3 regions of the Mesorhizobium sp. BR1-1-6 genome follow, and region 2 is predicted to be linked to each of the others. Evidence: predicted binding sites of a transcription regulator. Region 2 holds the regulator's gene; each other region holds the start of a gene.

Region 1 (5,996 bases), on a different contig from region 2:
AGGGGGTGCCGTCCCGCCCACATCGGCCTACAGCGCCCTGGCAATCCGCGCCGCCAGCCGAGCATTGTTTTCCACCAGCGCGATGTTGGTCTTCAGGCTCCGGCCACCGGTGAGTTCGAGGATTTTGGAGAGCAGGAAAGGCGTCACCGCTTTGCCGGTGACGTTGAGCGCCTCGGCGGCCTTCTGGGCGGCCTCGATGTAGCCGGCCATCTCGCCGGCCGGGATTTCGTGATCCTCCGGCACCGGATTGGCGATCAGCATGCCGCCGCTCAGGCCCAGCGCCTGTCGCGTCTTGTAAAAATGCGCGATCTCTTCCGGCGCGTGCAAGGTCAGCGGCGCGCGGAACGGCGATTGCCGCGACCAGAAGGCCGGCATGGTCTCGCAGCCATGGCCGATCACGGGCACGCCGCGGGTCTCCAGCACCTCCAGCGTCTTTTCGATGTCGAGGATGGCCTTGGCCCCAGCCGAGACGACGATGACGGGCGTGCGCGCCAGCTCATCGAGATCAGCCGAAATGTCGAAGCTTTTTTCGGCGCCCTTGTGCACGCCGCCGATGCCGCCGGTGGCGAACACCTTTATCCCAACCATATGCGCGGCGATCATTGTGGCGGCAACCGTGGTGCCGCCGGTGCGCCCTTGCGCGACGGCGAAGCCGAGATCGGCGCGAGAGAGCTTCATGGCGTCGCCGGTCATGGCGAGCGATTCGCGTTCTCCGTCGGAGAGGCCGATCTTGATGCGGCCCGCCACCACGGCGATCGTCGCCGGCACCGCGCCGCCGTCCGCAATGATCCTTTCCACGTCGGCCGCCATGGCGCCATTGTCGGGGTAGGGCATGCCATGGGTTATGATGGTGCTTTCCAGCGCAACCACGGGCTTCCCGGCGGCCAAGGCTTGCGCCACCGGCGCGTGGACATCGATGAAGGGGCGGGCGGTGTCTGGGGTCATCTGGATCTCCAATCCGAAGTGCGGCGCATCCTTTCGGATGCCGGTCTCATGCCATTTCCTGCTCTTCGGGCACAAGAGCCAGCGCTTGCGCGAAAGTCGCCGTGGTGAAATCGGGAACGGCGCCCGCGCTTTCAATAGCCAGCGTCGCGGCGGCGACGCCCTCGCGCAACGCCGCGCGCAAGGGCATGCCGCGCAACAGGGCGGCGACCGTCGCGCCGGCAAGCGCATCGCCGGCGCCGGTGACGTCCACGACCTTTCTTGGAGGGGGCGGGACGACGGCAAAGCTGCCGTCGCGGTCGAAGCCCAGCACCGGGCCGCCGCCCGCCGTGACCACCGCGCTGTCGAGGCCGGCGCTTCTCAGCCCGTCGAGGATAGTCTTTTGAGAGGCGGCATCGTCAAGTCCGGCAAGCGCCACCGCCTCGCGCCTGTTCATGAAGGCGACGGCCAGGCCGCCGAGCACCGGTGTCAAGCGCACGACCTTGGCCGGTGAAATGGCAATGGCGAACACGGGCTTGCCGGCGGCAAGCGACACCAGCCGCTCCAGAGCCGCCGATGGCAGATTGGCGTCGCACAGGACGGCATCTGCGGCGGCGATCTCCTCCCTCACCCTGGAGCGGCGGATCTGCTTTGCAAATGCCAGTTCATAAAGCGCCATGTCGGCAAAGCCGACGAGCAGTTCGCCCTCGCGGTCGATCAGCGCCGTATAGCTCGGCGTCGTGCGGTCGAGGAACACCGCGGACAGGTCGGCAATGCCTGCTTCGGCGATGGCGCGCGAAACCGTGTCGGCGGCGGCATCACCGCCGCGCACCGACAGCAACGAGCCCGAGACGCCTCGCCGCACCGTGCTGCGCAATGCGTTGAAGACGCCGCCGCCAACGTCCTCGCGCATCGTGCCCGGGTTGGAGGCAGCCGGCACGTAAGCGCCGGACACCTGGCCGCGCCTGTCGATATGGGCGCCGCCCACCGCCAGGACTCTTGGAGATCTCACCATGCGCCGATATGACCTTTGTTGGCGGTCACGCACAAGCGCCATGCTGTGCGACGGAGCTTCGCAGGCAACAACCAGCGATTCGTGAGGCCGGCACGGCGAACCAGCCTGGCCCAATATTCGGGTCATGCTGGAGCCGAATCGTGAGACAAAAAAAGAACAAATCAGGATGTTGCTTATTTTTCAAATGCTTGATCCCTCTTGCCAAATGAGAACAAAAAAGGTACAAATAACCAAGGATTACGGATTGTCCGGCCTTCATTGACGACTACGGGGTGATGTATCATGGCTCAGAACAGCTTGCGGCTTGTAGAGGATAAGGCAGTGGACAAATCAAAGGCTCTGGATGCGGCGCTGTCGCAAATCGAGCGGGCTTTCGGCAAGGGCTCGATCATGCGGCTCGGCGCGAACGAGCAGGTCGTCGAGATCGAAACCGTGCCGACCGGCTCGCTCGGCCTCGACATCGCGCTTGGCGTCGGCGGCCTGCCGCGCGGCCGCATCATCGAGATCTACGGGCCGGAAAGCTCGGGTAAGACGACGCTGGCGCTGCACACGGTGGCGGAAGCCCAGAAGAAGGGCGGCATCTGCGCCTTCGTCGATGCCGAGCATGCGCTCGATCCGGTCTATGCCCGCAAGCTCGGCGTTGATCTCGAAAACCTCCTGATCTCGCAGCCTGACACTGGCGAGCAGGCGCTTGAGATCTGCGATACGCTGGTGCGCTCCGGCGCCATCGATGTGCTGGTGGTCGATTCGGTCGCGGCGCTGACGCCGCGCGCCGAAATCGAGGGCGAGATGGGCGATTCGCTGCCCGGCCTGCAGGCCCGCCTGATGAGCCAGGCGCTGCGCAAGCTGACCGCCTCGATCTCGCGCTCCAACACCATGGTCATCTTCATCAACCAGATCCGCATGAAGATCGGCGTCATGTTCGGCTCGCCCGAAACCACCACCGGCGGCAATGCGCTGAAATTTTACGCCTCGGTGCGTCTCGATATCCGCCGCATCGGCTCGGTCAAGGACCGCGACGAGGTCGTCGGCAACCAGACCCGCGTCAAGGTGGTCAAGAACAAGCTGGCGCCGCCCTTCAAGGTGGTCGAGTTCGACATCATGTACGGCGAAGGCGTGTCGAAGACAGGCGAGCTGGTCGATCTCGGCGTCAAGGCCGGCGTGGTCGAGAAGTCGGGCGCCTGGTTCTCTTACAATTCGCAGCGTCTCGGCCAGGGCCGCGAGAACGCGAAGCTGTTCCTGCGCGACAATCCCGATACGGCGCGCGAGATCGAACTTGCGCTCAGGCAGAACGCCGGACTGATCGCCGAGAAATTCCTTGAGAATGGCGGCTCCGAAGGTGGCGATGATGGGTTCGAGGATGAAGCCGGCGCGATGTAAGCGTTCGCCGGCACGATCTAGCGTTCGCTGGCGCGATCTAGCGTTCGGTTTACGGCCCGAGTTCGGCCATAATCCCGGTTCATCAATTTGAGCTTATGTAATCGAGTTCTGTAGTATTGCGTTTCGAACCGCCGGCCCCGTGCCGGCGGTTTGCGTTTTGAGCGGCTGGCGAACCGCGAATTGGCCAGCTTGCGTGTTTCTGGACAGGGTGCCAAGCGGCGGCTAAAAGGCCAGCTCCATCTTCTAAAGCAGAGCCCATTTTCCGCCGGTCCGGCCGGCGGCTCTCTCGAAAAGGCAGCATTCATGAGTGGCGTGAACGAGATCCGGTCGACATTTCTCGACTATTTCCGCAAGGAGGGTCACGAGGTCGTGGCGTCGAGCCCGCTTGTGCCGCGCAACGATCCGACGCTGATGTTCACCAATGCCGGCATGGTGCAGTTCAAGAACGTCTTCACCGGCCTGGAGAAGCGGCCCTATTCGCGTGCCACGACCGCCCAGAAAAGCGTTCGCGCCGGCGGCAAGCACAACGACCTCGACAATGTCGGCTACACCGCGCGCCACCTGACCTTCTTCGAGATGCTCGGCAATTTCTCCTTCGGCGACTATTTCAAGGAGCGCGCCATCGAGTTGGCCTGGAACCTCATCACCAGGGAGTTCGGGCTGAAGAAGGACAAGCTGCTCGTCACCGTCTATCACACCGACGACGAGGCGGCCGGCTTCTGGAAGAAGATCGCCGGTTTTTCCGATGATCGCATCATCCGCATCCCGACCTCCGACAATTTCTGGGCGATGGGCGACACCGGGCCGTGCGGGCCATGCTCGGAAATTTTCATCGATCGCGGCGAGCACATCTGGGGCGGTCCGCCCGGCACCCCGGAGGAGGATGGCGACCGGTTCCTGGAATTCTGGAACCTGGTGTTCATGCAGTACGAGCAGGTGACGAAGGACGAGCGCATCGACCTGCCGCGCCCGTCGATCGACACCGGCATGGGCCTGGAGCGCATGGCCTCCATCCTGCAAGGCGCGGAAAGCGTGTTTGAGACCGACCTGTTCCGCCATCTGATCGATGCGGCGTCGTCCGCGCTCGGCCGCGGTCCCGACGCCGAGACCGTCGCATCCTATCGCGTCATAGCCGATCACCTGCGCTCGTCCTCGTTCCTGGTCGCAGACGGCGTGCTGCCATCGAACGAAGGCCGCGGCTATGTGCTGCGCCGCATCATGCGCCGCGCCATGCGGCATGCGCAATTGCTCGGTGCGAACGAGCCGCTGGTGTGGAAGCTGGTGCCGGCGCTGGTTCGCGAGATGGGTCAGGCCTATCCGGAACTGGTGCGCGGCGAACAGCTGATCACCGAGACGCTGAAGCTTGAAGAGACCAGGTTCCGCAAGACACTGGTGCGTGGCCTCGGTTTGCTGTCGGAGGCGACGGAAAAGCTCGGCGCCGGCGACATGCTGGACGGCGAGACGGCCTTCAAGCTTTACGACACCTATGGCTTCCCGCTCGACCTGACGCAGGATGCGCTGCGCCAGCGCAACATCTCGGTCGATCTTGCCGGCTTCACCAATGCGATGGAGCAGCAGAAGGCAGAGGCGCGTAAGCACTGGGCGGGCTCCGGCGAGGCGGCGACCGAAGCGGTCTGGTTCCCGGTGCGCGAAAAATCCGGCGCTACCGAATTCCTCGGCTACGAGACCGAGCAGGCGGAAGGCATTATCCAGGCGCTTGTCCGCGACGGCAAGACCGTCGACAGCGCCGGCAAGGGCGAAGCGGTAGCCGTAGTCGTCAACCAGACGCCGTTCTATGCCGAATCCGGCGGCCAGATGGGCGACACCGGAACCATTTCAGGCGAAGGCTTCTCGATCGAGATTTCCGATACGCAGAAGAAGGCCGACGGGCTGTTCGTGCATCTCGGCAAGGTGGTCAGCGGCACTGCCAGGACGGGTGCCGCCGTCGAGCTGAAGGTTGACCATGCGAGGCGCTCCAGGCTCCGCGCGAACCATTCCGCGACGCATCTGATCCATGAGGCGCTGCGCGAGGTGCTGGGCACCCATGTCGCACAGAAGGGTTCGCTGGTCGCGCCCGAGCGCCTGCGCTTCGACATCTCGCACAACAAGCCCATCTCGCCCTCGGAACTCGAGGAGGTCGAGCGCATGGCCAATGAGATCGTGGTGCAGAACAGCCCGGTGATCACGCGCCTGATGTCGGTCGACGATGCCATTGCCGAAGGCGCCATGGCGCTGTTCGGCGAGAAATACGGCGATGAGGTGCGCGTCGTGTCTATGGGCACGGGCCTACATGGCGCCAAGGCCAACCGCCCCTATTCGGTCGAGCTTTGCGGCGGCACGCATGTCAGGGCAACCGGTGACATCGGCCTGGTGCGCGTCGTGTCCGACAGCGCCGTCGCCGCAGGCGTGCGCCGCATCGAGGCGCTGACGGGCGAGGCCGCGCGCAAGCATCTCGACGAACAGGACCGGCGGCTGAAGGCGGCCGCGGCAACACTGAAAATCTCGCCCGCCGACGTGCCGGCGCGTGTTGAAGCCCTGCTCGAAGAGCGCAAGAAGCTCGAGAAGGAGCTCACCGAAGCGCGCAAGAAGCTGGCGCTGGGCGGCGGGTCGCCCGCTGACGCGCCGGCCGCCAACGAGACCGTCGCGGGCGTCGGCTTCCTCGGCAAGTCGGTTTCCGGTG
Region 2 (5,996 bases):
GAGGAACGAAACCTGGCTGCCGCGCTCATTGCCATCGCGCGGGCTTTCGAGTTCGAGGCCGTAGGCGCCGCATTTTGCCTCGACCAGTTGGATGAACAGATCGGTCAACGCCATGCTCTTCCTGCGCACCTCTGCCATGTCGACGTCGTTCCAGACATCGAGCGCCCCTTTGAGCGCGCGCATCGACAGCACAGGCTGCGTGCCGCAGAGAAACCGGCGGATGCCTGTGCCGGCAGCAAAACCCTGTTCGAAGGCGAATGGCCGCGCATGGCCCCACCAGCCGCTGAGCGGCTGGCGGACATCGCCATGGTGGCGCTCGGCCGCGTAGATGAAGGCCGGGGCACCCGGGCCGCCATTGAGATATTTGTAGGTGCAGCCAACGGCGAAATCGGCATTCGAACGGTCGAGCTCGACGGGCAAGGCGCCGGCGGTATGGCAGAGATCCCAGACGATCAGCGCGCCGGCATCATGTGCCGTCCGCGTCAGCGCGGCCATGTCGCGCAACTGCCCGGATTTGTAGTTGACGTGGTTGACCAGGATGACCGCGACCCGCTCGTCGATCAGTTCTTCTATGGTCGGCGCATCGACACCCTCGAGCCGCAGCACCGTGCCCGGCCGCGTCGAGGCAACGCCTTCGGCCATATAGAGATCGGTCGGAAAGCTGTCCCCCTCGGCGACGATGACTGACCTGTCCGGCCGCATCCCGAGTGCCGCATGCAGCACCTTGTAGATGTTGATCGAGGTGGTATCGCAGACCACCGTCTGGCCGGCGGCGGCCCCGATCAGGCGCCCGAGTTGGTCGCCGAGTTCGACCGGCATGTCGAACCAGCCGGCGGTGTTCCAGGCGCGGATGAGATCCTGCGCCCACTCCTGCGTGGCGGCCTTCTGCAGCTCGCCGAACACGGCGGGCGAAGCGGCGCCCAGCGAATTGCCGTCTAGATAGATCACCCCCTGGGGCAAGGTGAAGCGGTCACGCATGGCACGCAGCGGATCCGCGGTGTCCATTGCCTTGATCGCTGCGAGATCGGGAATTTTGCTCATGGTCGCGATGTTCCTCGGTGAGAAGAGCGCCCTGGAAACGGGCCGGCTGTTTTGCCGCCCGGGCAAGGGCTGGCCGCATAGAGGCTCAAGAACAGGGTGAACGCCCGGTTCGATCTTTGCTCGATTTCCGCCCGAGGCAGTTCCTCGAGCACCCCAACGATCCGGCGAACCTGGAGATCGCCGATCAAAAGACTGATGTAGATGTCGGCGGCTTCGGCAGGATCGTCACAGGCGATCAGGCCGGCCCGACTTGCGGTTCGAAGCAGGTCGCCAACAAGCGGCATTATGGTATTGCGGCCGAATTGCGCGATCGATTGGCCAAGCGTGCCTGTATCGTTGACGTCGCCGGCCGCGGCGCGATTGAGCGCCACCGCCTTGTCGCCCGTCACGAGGGTCAGCAGGACTGGCCCGAGCAAGTTCAGGGTTTCGAGCGGATCGCGCGCCCGGTGAAGGGCGTCCTCCAGCAGCTTCCTTGCCTCTCCCGCATTGGCTTCGATCAAGGATCGAAACAGGGTCTGCTTGTTGCCGTACCAGTTGTAGAGGGTTTCGTTCGAGGCCGATGCCCGCTTGGCGATAGCAAGCAGGGAGGCGCTCTTGTAGCCGGTTTCCCGGAGCACCGCATAGGCGGCCTCCTCTATCCGTTCGCGTCGCGCGGCCTGCTTCGGCGTGGTCATTGGTGTTCCTCTTCGAAAACCGTACATTATTATACGGTTTCGTCAAGCGAACGAACGAACGCAGCCCGTCGCGACCAGTGGTGGTGTCTGGCCGTTTTCCGGCGGAAGTTGGCATTTTGGTTTCGTTTCGTTCACGAGCCGCAGGGGTTTCTAATCCGCCCAAACGCACCCCGCACCTGCCGGTCACCCAGCTTGCAGGCTTGTGCCAAGAGTGGAGACCGGTCGGGCCACAGGCCATTAACCAAAATAGTTTCAAAGGGCCCGGGAGCGCATTGACGACGGACCGCGCTGGCAGGATGCTGGCTGCGGGAGGGCATTTCGTTTCCGTCGCCTTAACAAATTCATTAAACTTTAAATGGTTGCGGAACACAACTGGAACAGATAGGGTTTGTTCTGGGTTTGTTTTCTGATTCTGGTTCCAGACCCTTCGTGCAATGCCTTTGGGGGCCGCCATGCTCACGCGCAAGCAACATGAACTCTTGATGTTCATCCATGAACGGCTGAAGGAAAGCGGCATTCCGCCGTCCTTCGACGAGATGAAGGAAGCGCTGGACCTCGCCTCCAAGTCGGGAATTCATCGGCTGATCACGGCGTTGGAGGAGCGCGGCTTCATTCGCCGCCTGCCCAACCGGGCGCGCGCGCTGGAGGTGCTGCGCCTGCCGGACTCGATCGCGCCGGGTCTTAACGCGGCAAAGAAGTTCTCCCCGAGCGTCATCCAGGGCAGCCTCGGACAGGGCAGCAGCCCTAGCCGGCAGATCAAGCCGGCGACGTCTTCGCGTCTGCCCGCTGTCGGCAATGACGACGACGCTGTTTCAGCGGTGTCGATCCCGGTCATGGGTCGCATCGCAGCGGGTGTGCCGATCGATGCCATCCAGCATCAGACGCATTCCATTTCAGTGCCGCCTGACATGATCATGGGCGGCGAACACTATGCGCTGGAGGTCAAGGGCGATTCGATGATCGAGGCCGGCATTTTCGACGGCGACACGGTCATCATCCGCAATGCCGACACCGCAAGTCCTGGCGAGATCATCGTGGCCCTGGTGGACGAGGAGGAAGCAACGCTGAAGCGCTTCCGCCGAAAGGGTGCTTCGATTGCGCTCGAGGCTGCCAATCCGGCCTATGAAACACGTATTTTCGGACCGGACAGGGTCAAGGTGCAAGGCAAGCTGGTCGGGCTGATCAGGCGCTACTGAGCGGGCTCGGCGGTGGGCTTTTCGGGTTTGCGGTAAGGCGGCAATCCCCTTGCTTCGCGTGAGAATTTTCGCTGTTCATGCCAGGGCCGATATGGCCGGTCGACGGCAAAGCTGACCAGCGCCGGTGCCGTCGCCGATTGCCGGTCGAAGAAGACGGCGGCGCTTCCCTTGCGAGCGAGCTGCCGCTTGGTGATGACGAGAACCAGCGGATTGTGGCAGGGATCGTAGCCCGCGGGGTCGTTGATGACGATCAGATCCGCATAGGAGCAGGCCCTCCAGGCGTCCTTGCGATCCTCCACCTGCGCGATGATCGCCCCCGAGGTATGCCGGGCCATGCACAGGCCCGTGAAGCAATAGAAAGGCGCTCCCGCCGGAAGTTGCGCGGGATCGAAGATGTCGAACTGTCGGTCTCCGCTGTCGAACAGTTCCGGCGCAACGATGGTTTCGGACTTCAGCGCGCGTTTCCAATTATCGACGGTGAATTCGTTCGGGCGCGCCCGGTTGATCGCGAGCTCGCCGCCGCCGATCGGCAACGCCACCAGGCGGGCATCCTCCGAAATCAGCACGTCCGGCGTGCGCGTGTCCGAGACGGTCAACAGGCCGGCGAGCGCGAAGGGAAGTGCCGTCAGCCGCAGCCATGTCGTGGCCATCGTCGCGATGACCAGGGCGATCGCCACCAGAAGGACGGATTGCTGCGAAATCAACCCGACCGCGTCGACCGGCGAGCGTTGCGAGATCCATCCTGATATGGCGATCATCGCGGTCAGTCCCTTGCCCATCAGATAAAGGGATGGTCCATCGAACCCGAACGGCATCAGCAGCGCGCTGGCAACCGCAAGGAACATCACGACAGAAACGATCGGCATGACGGCAAGATTGGCGAACAGGCTGAGCGGCGACACGCGCTGGAAATGCCAGATGGCGAAAAGCGCCGTGGCGCTTCCCGCGATAATCGAGGTCATCGCCAGCCCACCTGTCGCCAGCAGCAATTTTCGCGTCAGCAGGCCAGGCAAGGTCCGTTGCGGCGGCGGGGTCCGCGCTTTGTCGGCTTTGCGATCCGACCAGCCGGCATAGGCGCCGACCAGGGCCGCGGTGGCGGCGAACGACATCTGGAAGCTCGGCCCTACCACCTCGTGCGGCGACACCACGATGACGGCGATCGCCGAAATAGCCAGATTGCGCATGGTGAGTGCCGCCCGATCGAACAGAACGGCGATCAGCATCACCGCCAGCATGATGAAGCTGCGTTCGGCGGCGACAACGACGCCCGAAATGACGAGGTAGGCGGCGATCGAGAAAAGTGCCGCCGCGGCCGCGTATTTCTTGACCGGCCGACGGGAGGAAAAGTTCGGAAACAGCGCGAAGCCGCCACGCAGCAGACCCATGACGGTGCCGGCGACCAGCGCCATGTGCAGCCCGGAAATTGAGATGATGTGGTAGATGCCGGTGCGTCGCATCGCTTCATTGATCTCGTCGGGAATCCCGGCGCGAACACCCACGATCAGCGCCGCGGCGATCTCGCCCTCGGCGCCGCCGATGCTGCCCCTGATATGGTCGGCAATGCTTTCGCGAGCACTCTCGATGGCGGCTGAGAGGGCGGCCCACAACGGCCTGTCATCGGCTGAGACGATTTTGGGGTTGCCGAGAAAGAAGCCGCTGGCGCCTATGCCGGCGAAGTAGCTGTCGAAGGAAAAGTCGTAGCTGTCCGGCCGCACCGGCCCGGTCGGCGGCAACAGCCTGGCATAGCCGGTCACGAGGGAGCCGGCCGTCACTTCAGCCGGCACCTTGCGCGCCGAAAGGCGAACGCGCTCGGGCGCGTAGCGTAGTTTCGGCCGCGCGGTCGATGTCACATCGATGGTCAGCCGGATGCGCCCGGTCTCCATCTGGTCGACCGAAACGACGCGGCCGGTGATTTGCGTGGAGATTTCCGAGCCCAGCATCCGCGTTCCCGCTCGCCACGTCTCGACTTTGCCGGCGAGCATGCCGAGCGCGCACAACAGCGCCGCCATGAAGCACAGATGCGTTTTCGGCCATGAGCGTGAAACGAGCGCGCACAGCGACATCAGGATCGCGACCGCGACAGGCTTGGCAAAGCCCGGCTCCGCCGCCAACGAAAAATACGCAATCGATCCGCACGCCAGGAACACCGGGACGAGCAGGAAGCCTATGCCCCGATCGAGTTCGAGCTCGGACGCTCTGGCCACGCCGTTGCGCAGACGAGGCCACGAGGCACGGCCGAACTCACGGCGCAGGCGCTCGGCCGCGCCGGCTGCGGGAATGCCGGGCGGCGTGGAAACATCCGCCGGCGGCGACTTGCCCGGCTGCTGTAGGGGCGGCAACGCCAGCGGCAATGAGGCGGGCGCGGGCATGGCAAAAAGAGAGCGTTCGCTGACGCCGGCAACGACGTCCTCGCCTTCCTCCGCGCCCCGGCCCGCTCCAGCCATCGGGTCTGCCCCTTGCGCCCTCGACACCCTATGCTACATGAACGCGCGACGCGCGAAAGTGCGTGTGATCCGCACCCCGCTCCAGACGTTTCCCGAGAGTTGTATGTCCGACAAGGTTGTCACCCGTTTTGCCCCCTCGCCCACCGGCTACCTGCACATCGGCGGCGCGCGTACGGCGCTCTTCAACTGGCTCTACGCCAAGCACACCGGCGGTACGATGCTGCTGCGCATCGAGGACACCGACCGCGAGCGCTCCACCGATGCGGCGACAGCAGCCATTCTCGAAGGACTGACTTGGCTCGGCCTCACCTGGGACGGCGACGCCGTCTCGCAGTTCGAGCGCGCGCCGCGCCATCGCGAGGTGGCCGAGGAGCTGGTGCGCATGGGCAAGGCTTACTACAGCTACGAGACCCCTGCCGAGCTTGAGGCAATGCGCGACGCGGCGCGGGCCAAGGGCCTGCCGCCGCGCTATGACGGAAGCTGGCGTGACCGCGACCCTTCGCAGGCGCCTCCTGGCGTCAAGGGCGCGATCCGCATCAAGGCGCCGACCAAAGGCGAGACGGTGGTGCATGACCGTGTCCAGGGCGACGTGCGCTTTCCCAACAAGGATCTGGACGACTTCATCATCCTGCGCTCGGACG
Region 3 (5,996 bases), on a different contig from region 2:
CCACGGCCTGGCGCTCGCCGCCGGAGAGCGAGCCGATCGGCGTCGTCGGCGGAATGTTCTTGGAAATGCCGACCTGCTTGAGCAGGTCGCGGGCGACCGTGTTCATCGCCTCCTGGTCCATGCGGTTGAGGAAGCGCGGCGGCTTGATCGGCTCGCGCCCGAGGAACAAATTGCGGGCGATCGACAGTTGGGTGACCAGCGCCGAATCCTGGTAGATGGTCTCTATGCCGTTGGCGATGGCGTCGCTGGTGTTGCGCAGGTTCACCTTCTTGCCGCGGATGAAGATGTCGCCGCTGGTCAGCGGCACCGCGCCCGACAGCACTTTGATCAGCGTCGACTTGCCGGCGCCATTGTCGCCGAGCAGGCCGACGATCTCGCGCTCGTTGACATGGAAATTGGCGTCCACCAGCGCCTGCACGCGCCCGTAGGACTTGCGGATGTTCTGCATGCGGATCAGTGGCTCGGCCATGGTTCACGTCCCTGCCTGATGCCGGCGTTCCAGCCATGAATGAAGCGCCATCATGCCAAGGATGATCGCGCCGATGAAGATGTTGTAGGCAAGGCCGGGCACGCCGATCAGCACGATGCCGTTGCGCATGACGCGCAGGATCAGGATGCCGAGCACGGTGCCGATGATGGTGCCGCGCCCGCCCGTCAGCGCCGTGCCGCCGATCACCACCATGGCGATGACCTCGAGTTCGTAGCCGGTGCCGCTGTTGGGGTTGGCCGCCGAGGTGCGCAGCGAGGAGATGACGCCTGCAAGCGAGGCCATGACCGAGGACAGCACGAACAGGCCGATCTTGACGCGGCTGACATTGACGCCGCGCGCCCTCGCAGCGTTCGGGTTGCCGCCGGCGGCCTGGATCCAGTTGCCGGTGCGGCTTTGCGTCAGCACATAGCCCAGCGCGATGGCCGCGGCGATGAACCAGAACAGCGACATGTAGATGCGGAACGGGCCGATGAAGAAATCGCCGACCAGCGCCTCCGCCAGCCAACTGCCCTCGGCGCTCCAGGTGCGCTGCGGAAAGCCGTCGGTGACGAACAGCGCGGTGCCGCGCACCACCAGGAGCATGCCGAGCGTGACCAGAAAGGACGGGATCTTGAGCTGCGTGACGAACCAGCCATTGACCAGGCCGATGAAGGCGGCGACCAGCAGCGCGACAACGAAGCCCATCTCCAGCGAGGTGAGGCCGCTGTTGAACAGCGTCCACATCAGCACCGGCGAGAAGCCGAACAGCGAGCCGACGGAAAGGTCGAATTCGCCCGACGTCATCAGCAACGTCATCGCCAGCGCGATCAGCCCGAGCTCGACCGTGAAGGCCAACGTGTTGGAGATGTTCTGGGGTGACAGGAAGTCGTGGTTGAAACCCCAGAAGACGGCGATCTCGACGACGAGCAGCACGAAGGGGCCGAATTCCGGCCGCGCGATCAGGCCTTGGACAAGCGAACGATTTTCCACGTGTAACCCGCGACTGGTTGGAATGGGCCGGACCATCGGGCCGCATCAAACGGCTCGATACCAGGCGAAAGGGCGGGACGCCGCACGCCCGGTGGACGCGCGGCGCTGGAGATCAGGGGCTATTTGCCGGACAGGATCTTGTCGTAGATCTCGGCGGTGTCTTTCTCATAGAGCGCGCCGGTGATGACGTTGAAGCCCGGGGGAATGCCGCTTGCGGCCATGTTGGCGAGCGACAGCGCGACATAGCTGGTCGCTTGCGGATCCTGCCACTGGCCGGCATTGACGTAGCCGTTCAGCACTTCCTGGGTGGTGTCGAGCGAGTTGCCCCAGCCGACGACGGGGATTTCGCCGGGCTTGACGCCGACCTGGTCGAACACGCGTTTGATCGAGCCGGTGACGAGGTCGCCAAGGCCGATGATCGCCTTCACCTTAGCCTTGTTGGCGGTGAGATAGTCGACCATGCGGTTGATCACCTCGGCCTGATCGAGCGTCGCCTCGGTCACCTCATAGGTGATGCCGAGCGGCTCGAACACGCTCTTGATGCCTTCCTCTTCCTGCACGCCATAGGTGGCGCCGGGAATCTCGACAGGCATCCAGACGAAGTCGCCCTTCTTCACCAGGCCCTTGTCGACCAGATACTGCGCCCAGTGCTTGCCGAAGGTGACATTGTCGCCGCCGACATAGGCGTTGAAATTGGCCTTGGGATCGGGCGTGTTGAAATTGATGATCGGAATGTTGGCCGCGCGGGCTTCCTTGACGATCTCGACAAGGCTGCCCGGATCGGGGCTGGTGGTGGTGATGCCGTCGGCCTTGGCCGAGATCGCGGCCCGCACCGCCTCCTGCTGCGAGGCGACGTCGCCATTGTGGAACGAGGTGTTGACGGTATTGCCGGTGTCCTTGGCCCATTGCTTGGCGCCGGCAAGGAAGTATGTCCAGACCGGATCGGCCGGGCCGCCATGTGAAATCCAGTAGAACGTCTTGGCCTGCGCCGCCGCCGGAATGACCGTCAGCGCGACCAGCAGGCCGTATAGAACCACTCTTAGCCGTGTCAGCATTTGATTTCCTCCCGTTTGAAACTGATCAGTTCGAAACCGCCCTCTTGATCGGGCAAGACCGCGTCCTCCCCGCCAACGTCGTGTTGGATGATCAGAGCATCCTCTTTTTCGACAAATGGCAAGCCTCCGCCTGTCAGTCGTAGTCGGCGCCTGACGGGGCGCCATCAGCGGTCCCATCAGATTGCATCAGTTCGGATGATTTTTCGCGGCAGGTGATACCGGCCTCGAGGGTCGCCGGAGCGATGATTGACCGCCCTCGGGTGAACCCAGAGCTAGAGGAGGCCGGCCCTGGCAAGATCGCGCATCAGATGGCTGGCGCCGTAGGTCCAGTGCGGGCAGTCCGGCGACAGTCGCACCCGGTTGACCAGCGCGCCGAATTTCTCCGACGAGATGGTGACGATGTCGCCGACCTTATGGGTAAACCCCTTGCCCTTCTCGCCGCGGTCCTTCGAAGGCACGAACATGGTGCCGAGATAGAGCGCCAGGCCGTCCGGGTACTGGTGATGCGCGCCCATGGCAGCCGCTACGAGCTCTTCGGGAGAGCGGCTGATCTCGGCCATCGAGCTCGCGCCCTCCAGCGAGAACCCGTCCTCACCTTCCACTTTCAGCCGGACCACGGCCCGCTTTACGTCGTCGATGGAGAACGTGCCGTCGAACAGGCGGATGAAGGGGCCGAGCGAGGCGGAGGCGTTGTTGTCCTTGGCCTTGCCGAGCAGCAGCGCGGAGCGCCCTTCGACATCGCGCAGATTTACGTCGTTGCCGATGGTGGCGCCGACGATCCTGCCGCTTGAGGCGGCGATCACGGCGATCTCCGGCTCCGGATTGTTCCAGGTCGAGACGGGATGCAGGCCGACATCGGCGCCGAAACCGACCGAGGCCATCGGCTGGCATTTGGTGAAGATCTCGGCATCGGGGCCGATGCCCACTTCCAGATATTGCGACCAGGCGCCGCGCGCGATGAGCTTGGCCTTGATCTCCATCGCTTCCGGCGAACCGGGCTTGAGCTTGGACAGATCGTGGCCGATCAGCCCGGCAATGTCGGCGCGGATGGCGTCGGCCTTTTCCGCCGAACCGCGCGCCTGTTCCTCGATGACGCGTTCCAAAAGGCTGACGACGAAGGTGACGCCCGAGGCCTTGATCGCCTGCAGGTCGACGGGGGAGATGAGATAGGGCCTTGCCGGATCACGCGCGGCCTCGAAACTGTTGGCCGCGATATCATCGAGCGAGCCGATCGGCTTGCCCTTGGCCGAGCGCACATAACCGGCCGGATCGGCCATCTCGCAGATATCGCGCACGGTCGGCGCCGTGCTCGACGTGATGTCGAAGACGGTGCCATCACGCACCGTGACCACCAGGGGATGCGAGGCGTCGCTGCTTCTGGCGCGCCCGACAAAAAGGCCTTCGGCGGGCAGATGCATCGGGTTTGTCATGCGTGCGGTCCTCTGATCATCAAAAATGCGGCTTGCTGGTTCGGCGCGGCACTTTCACCGGATTCCTGTCAAAGGTCTATCCCGTTTGTGGTGAGCCAGGCGCCATGTCTGCCGGCGTCGTCGGTGATTGGCGTACCGCAAGGAAGCACTCCTTCAGGGGTTGGATGCATGCGGCGGTGCGGGAGCCCCAACGCCTGCATCATTTTTCGGCTTGCGCTTGTTCTCGTTTTGTTCTAATATGCTCGCCCTGAGTCAATTGGCGGACGAGATCAGTATGAGTGGGCAACCCGCATTCGGAACCGCGAAGAACGGCCAGGCCTTTTTCCGATGGGAACAGGCCGGGAAGCATTTCCACCGGCTGTTCTTTGCCATCCTCGTCGGCAGCGCGATTGCTGGTCGTCTCGCGCGAAAGGCCATTGCCTTGAACCGTGAGTTCGGATTGCAAGGCTGGCTGGTTCCGGAAAATCACATCCACATCTCGCTTGTCGGCCTCGGCGACCATGAGGAGTATCCGCAAGAGCTGGCAGAGGCCGCCTGTCATATCGGATCGATGATCGTTGCGAAGCCCTTCGAGGTATCGTTCGATCGCCTGTCGGCTTTTGGCGGTGGTGCACTGGTCCTGCGCGGCAGCGATGGCAATCCGCCGCTGCAGAAATTCTGGCGTGATCTGACGGCGGTGATCTCGGACAGCCCGCTAAACCCCTTTCTCACCAGGTCCATCGAACCGCATGTTACATTGCTTCGTGATGAAGTGGGCGTTCCCAGCATTCGCGAGCGGTCGATCGATCCGATCGGCTGGACTGTCCGGGATTTTGTGCTGATCCACAGTCTCATTGGGAAGGGCGCCTACAAGCAGCCCGGACGTTGGCGGCTGACCGGCCAGGACGATGCACTGCCCGCCATGTGAGAGCCTGCATCGTCCTCGCATAGTCCGCGCGGTCCATCATCCTGACATGGCATGTCAGCTACCAGACGGCACGACGATGGCAGGCCGCCAACCTTTCCCTATTTGCAATGCGTCTGAACAGGAGGAACACATGACCAACACGGAAATTGCCAAGGATTTCACGGAGCTTCTCAAGCGCGGTGACTACGAAAGTGCTGCCGAGAAATACAATGCCGACGACATCGTCAGCTATGAGGCCATGGAGGGGCCGATGGCCGTCTGCCGCGGCAAGGACGCCGTCAAGCAGAAAGGCCAGTGGTGGCAGGAAAACAACGAAGTCCATGGCGGCTCGGTCGAGGGCCCTTATGTCAACGGCGACCAGTTCGCCGTGCGCTTTACATTTGACATAACGCCCAAGGCCACGGGCCAGCGTGTCACCATGGACGAGGTTGGCCTGTACACGGTCAAGAACGGCAAGATTGCCGAAGAGCGCTTCTATTATTGAGACGGGTTTCCGGCTGTCGGCACATTTCGCCGCATCCTGAGCGGCCAGGATCAGGATCATGTCCTGGCCGCTATACGACCTGATGCACATCGTCGTCACGGATCGGCGATCGCGCGCCCGCCATTGAAGAAACTTACTCTTCGATGGTTCTGCCGGGCCGCTGGCAAAGCGCGCCGGGGCTGCTTAATCTGCGGCCAGATTCGAAGTCCGGAAGGCACCTGTTTTGACGATCACCATGTACGGCATCACCACCTGCGACACGATCAGGAAGGCCCGCGTCTGGCTGGAGGGCCACGACGTGCCGTACCGGTTCCACGACTATCGGGCCGAAGGCATCGAGGCGGGCAGGCTGGATGGCTGGGTCCGCAAGCTCGGCTGGGAAAAGCTGCTCAATAAGGGCAGCACCACGTTCCGCGAGTTGCCGGACAAGGATAAGCAGGGCCTGGATGAAAAGAAGGCCAAGGCACTGATGCTGGCCAAGCCGACGATGATCAAACGGCCTGTGCTCGAGGTTGGCGACCGCATCCTGGTCGGGTTCAAGCCGGATGTTTATGAGGCGGCGGTGGTCGGGAAGTAGGGCGCGGTACACTCTCAGTTCGTCATCCTAGGGCGGAGCAAGGAGCGAAGCGACGCGGCGCAGACCCTAGGATCCATGCCGTGA

Evidence for each region. The regulator LexA, encoded in region 2, represses DNA repair genes until DNA is damaged. The targets are predictions, from matches to a motif close to TGTTCNNNNTGTGTTCNG.
Region 1: the regulator LexA is predicted to act here: its motif matches at 2,144-2,161, upstream of recA (recombinase RecA).
Region 3: the regulator LexA is predicted to act here: its motif matches at 4,163-4,180, upstream of LB545_RS10710 (2'-5' RNA ligase family protein).

What each region holds. Positions count from the first base shown of each region.
Region 1 is NZ_JAIUHZ010000031.1:128-6,123, forward strand. It holds gene LB545_RS29995 (pseudouridine-5'-phosphate glycosidase) at 28-945, opposite strand; gene LB545_RS30000 (carbohydrate kinase family protein) at 992-1,936, opposite strand; gene recA (recombinase RecA) at 2,219-3,316, shown strand; gene alaS (alanine--tRNA ligase) at 3,620-5,996, shown strand, end outside.
Region 2 is NZ_JAIUHZ010000010.1:74,119-80,114, reverse strand. It holds gene kynU (kynureninase) at 1-1,041, opposite strand, end outside; gene LB545_RS19680 (TetR/AcrR family transcriptional regulator) at 1,038-1,715, opposite strand; gene lexA (transcriptional repressor LexA) at 2,168-2,911, shown strand; gene LB545_RS19670 (ComEC/Rec2 family competence protein) at 2,905-5,355, opposite strand; gene gltX (glutamate--tRNA ligase) at 5,459-5,996, shown strand, end outside.
Region 3 is NZ_JAIUHZ010000004.1:153,516-159,511, forward strand. It holds gene LB545_RS10690 (ATP-binding cassette domain-containing protein) at 1-469, opposite strand, end outside; gene LB545_RS10695 (ABC transporter permease) at 473-1,459, opposite strand; gene LB545_RS10700 (substrate-binding domain-containing protein) at 1,579-2,514, opposite strand; gene LB545_RS10705 (fumarylacetoacetate hydrolase family protein) at 2,787-3,944, opposite strand; gene LB545_RS10710 (2'-5' RNA ligase family protein) at 4,219-4,851, shown strand; gene LB545_RS10715 (nuclear transport factor 2 family protein) at 4,982-5,335, shown strand; gene LB545_RS10720 (ArsC family reductase) at 5,559-5,912, shown strand.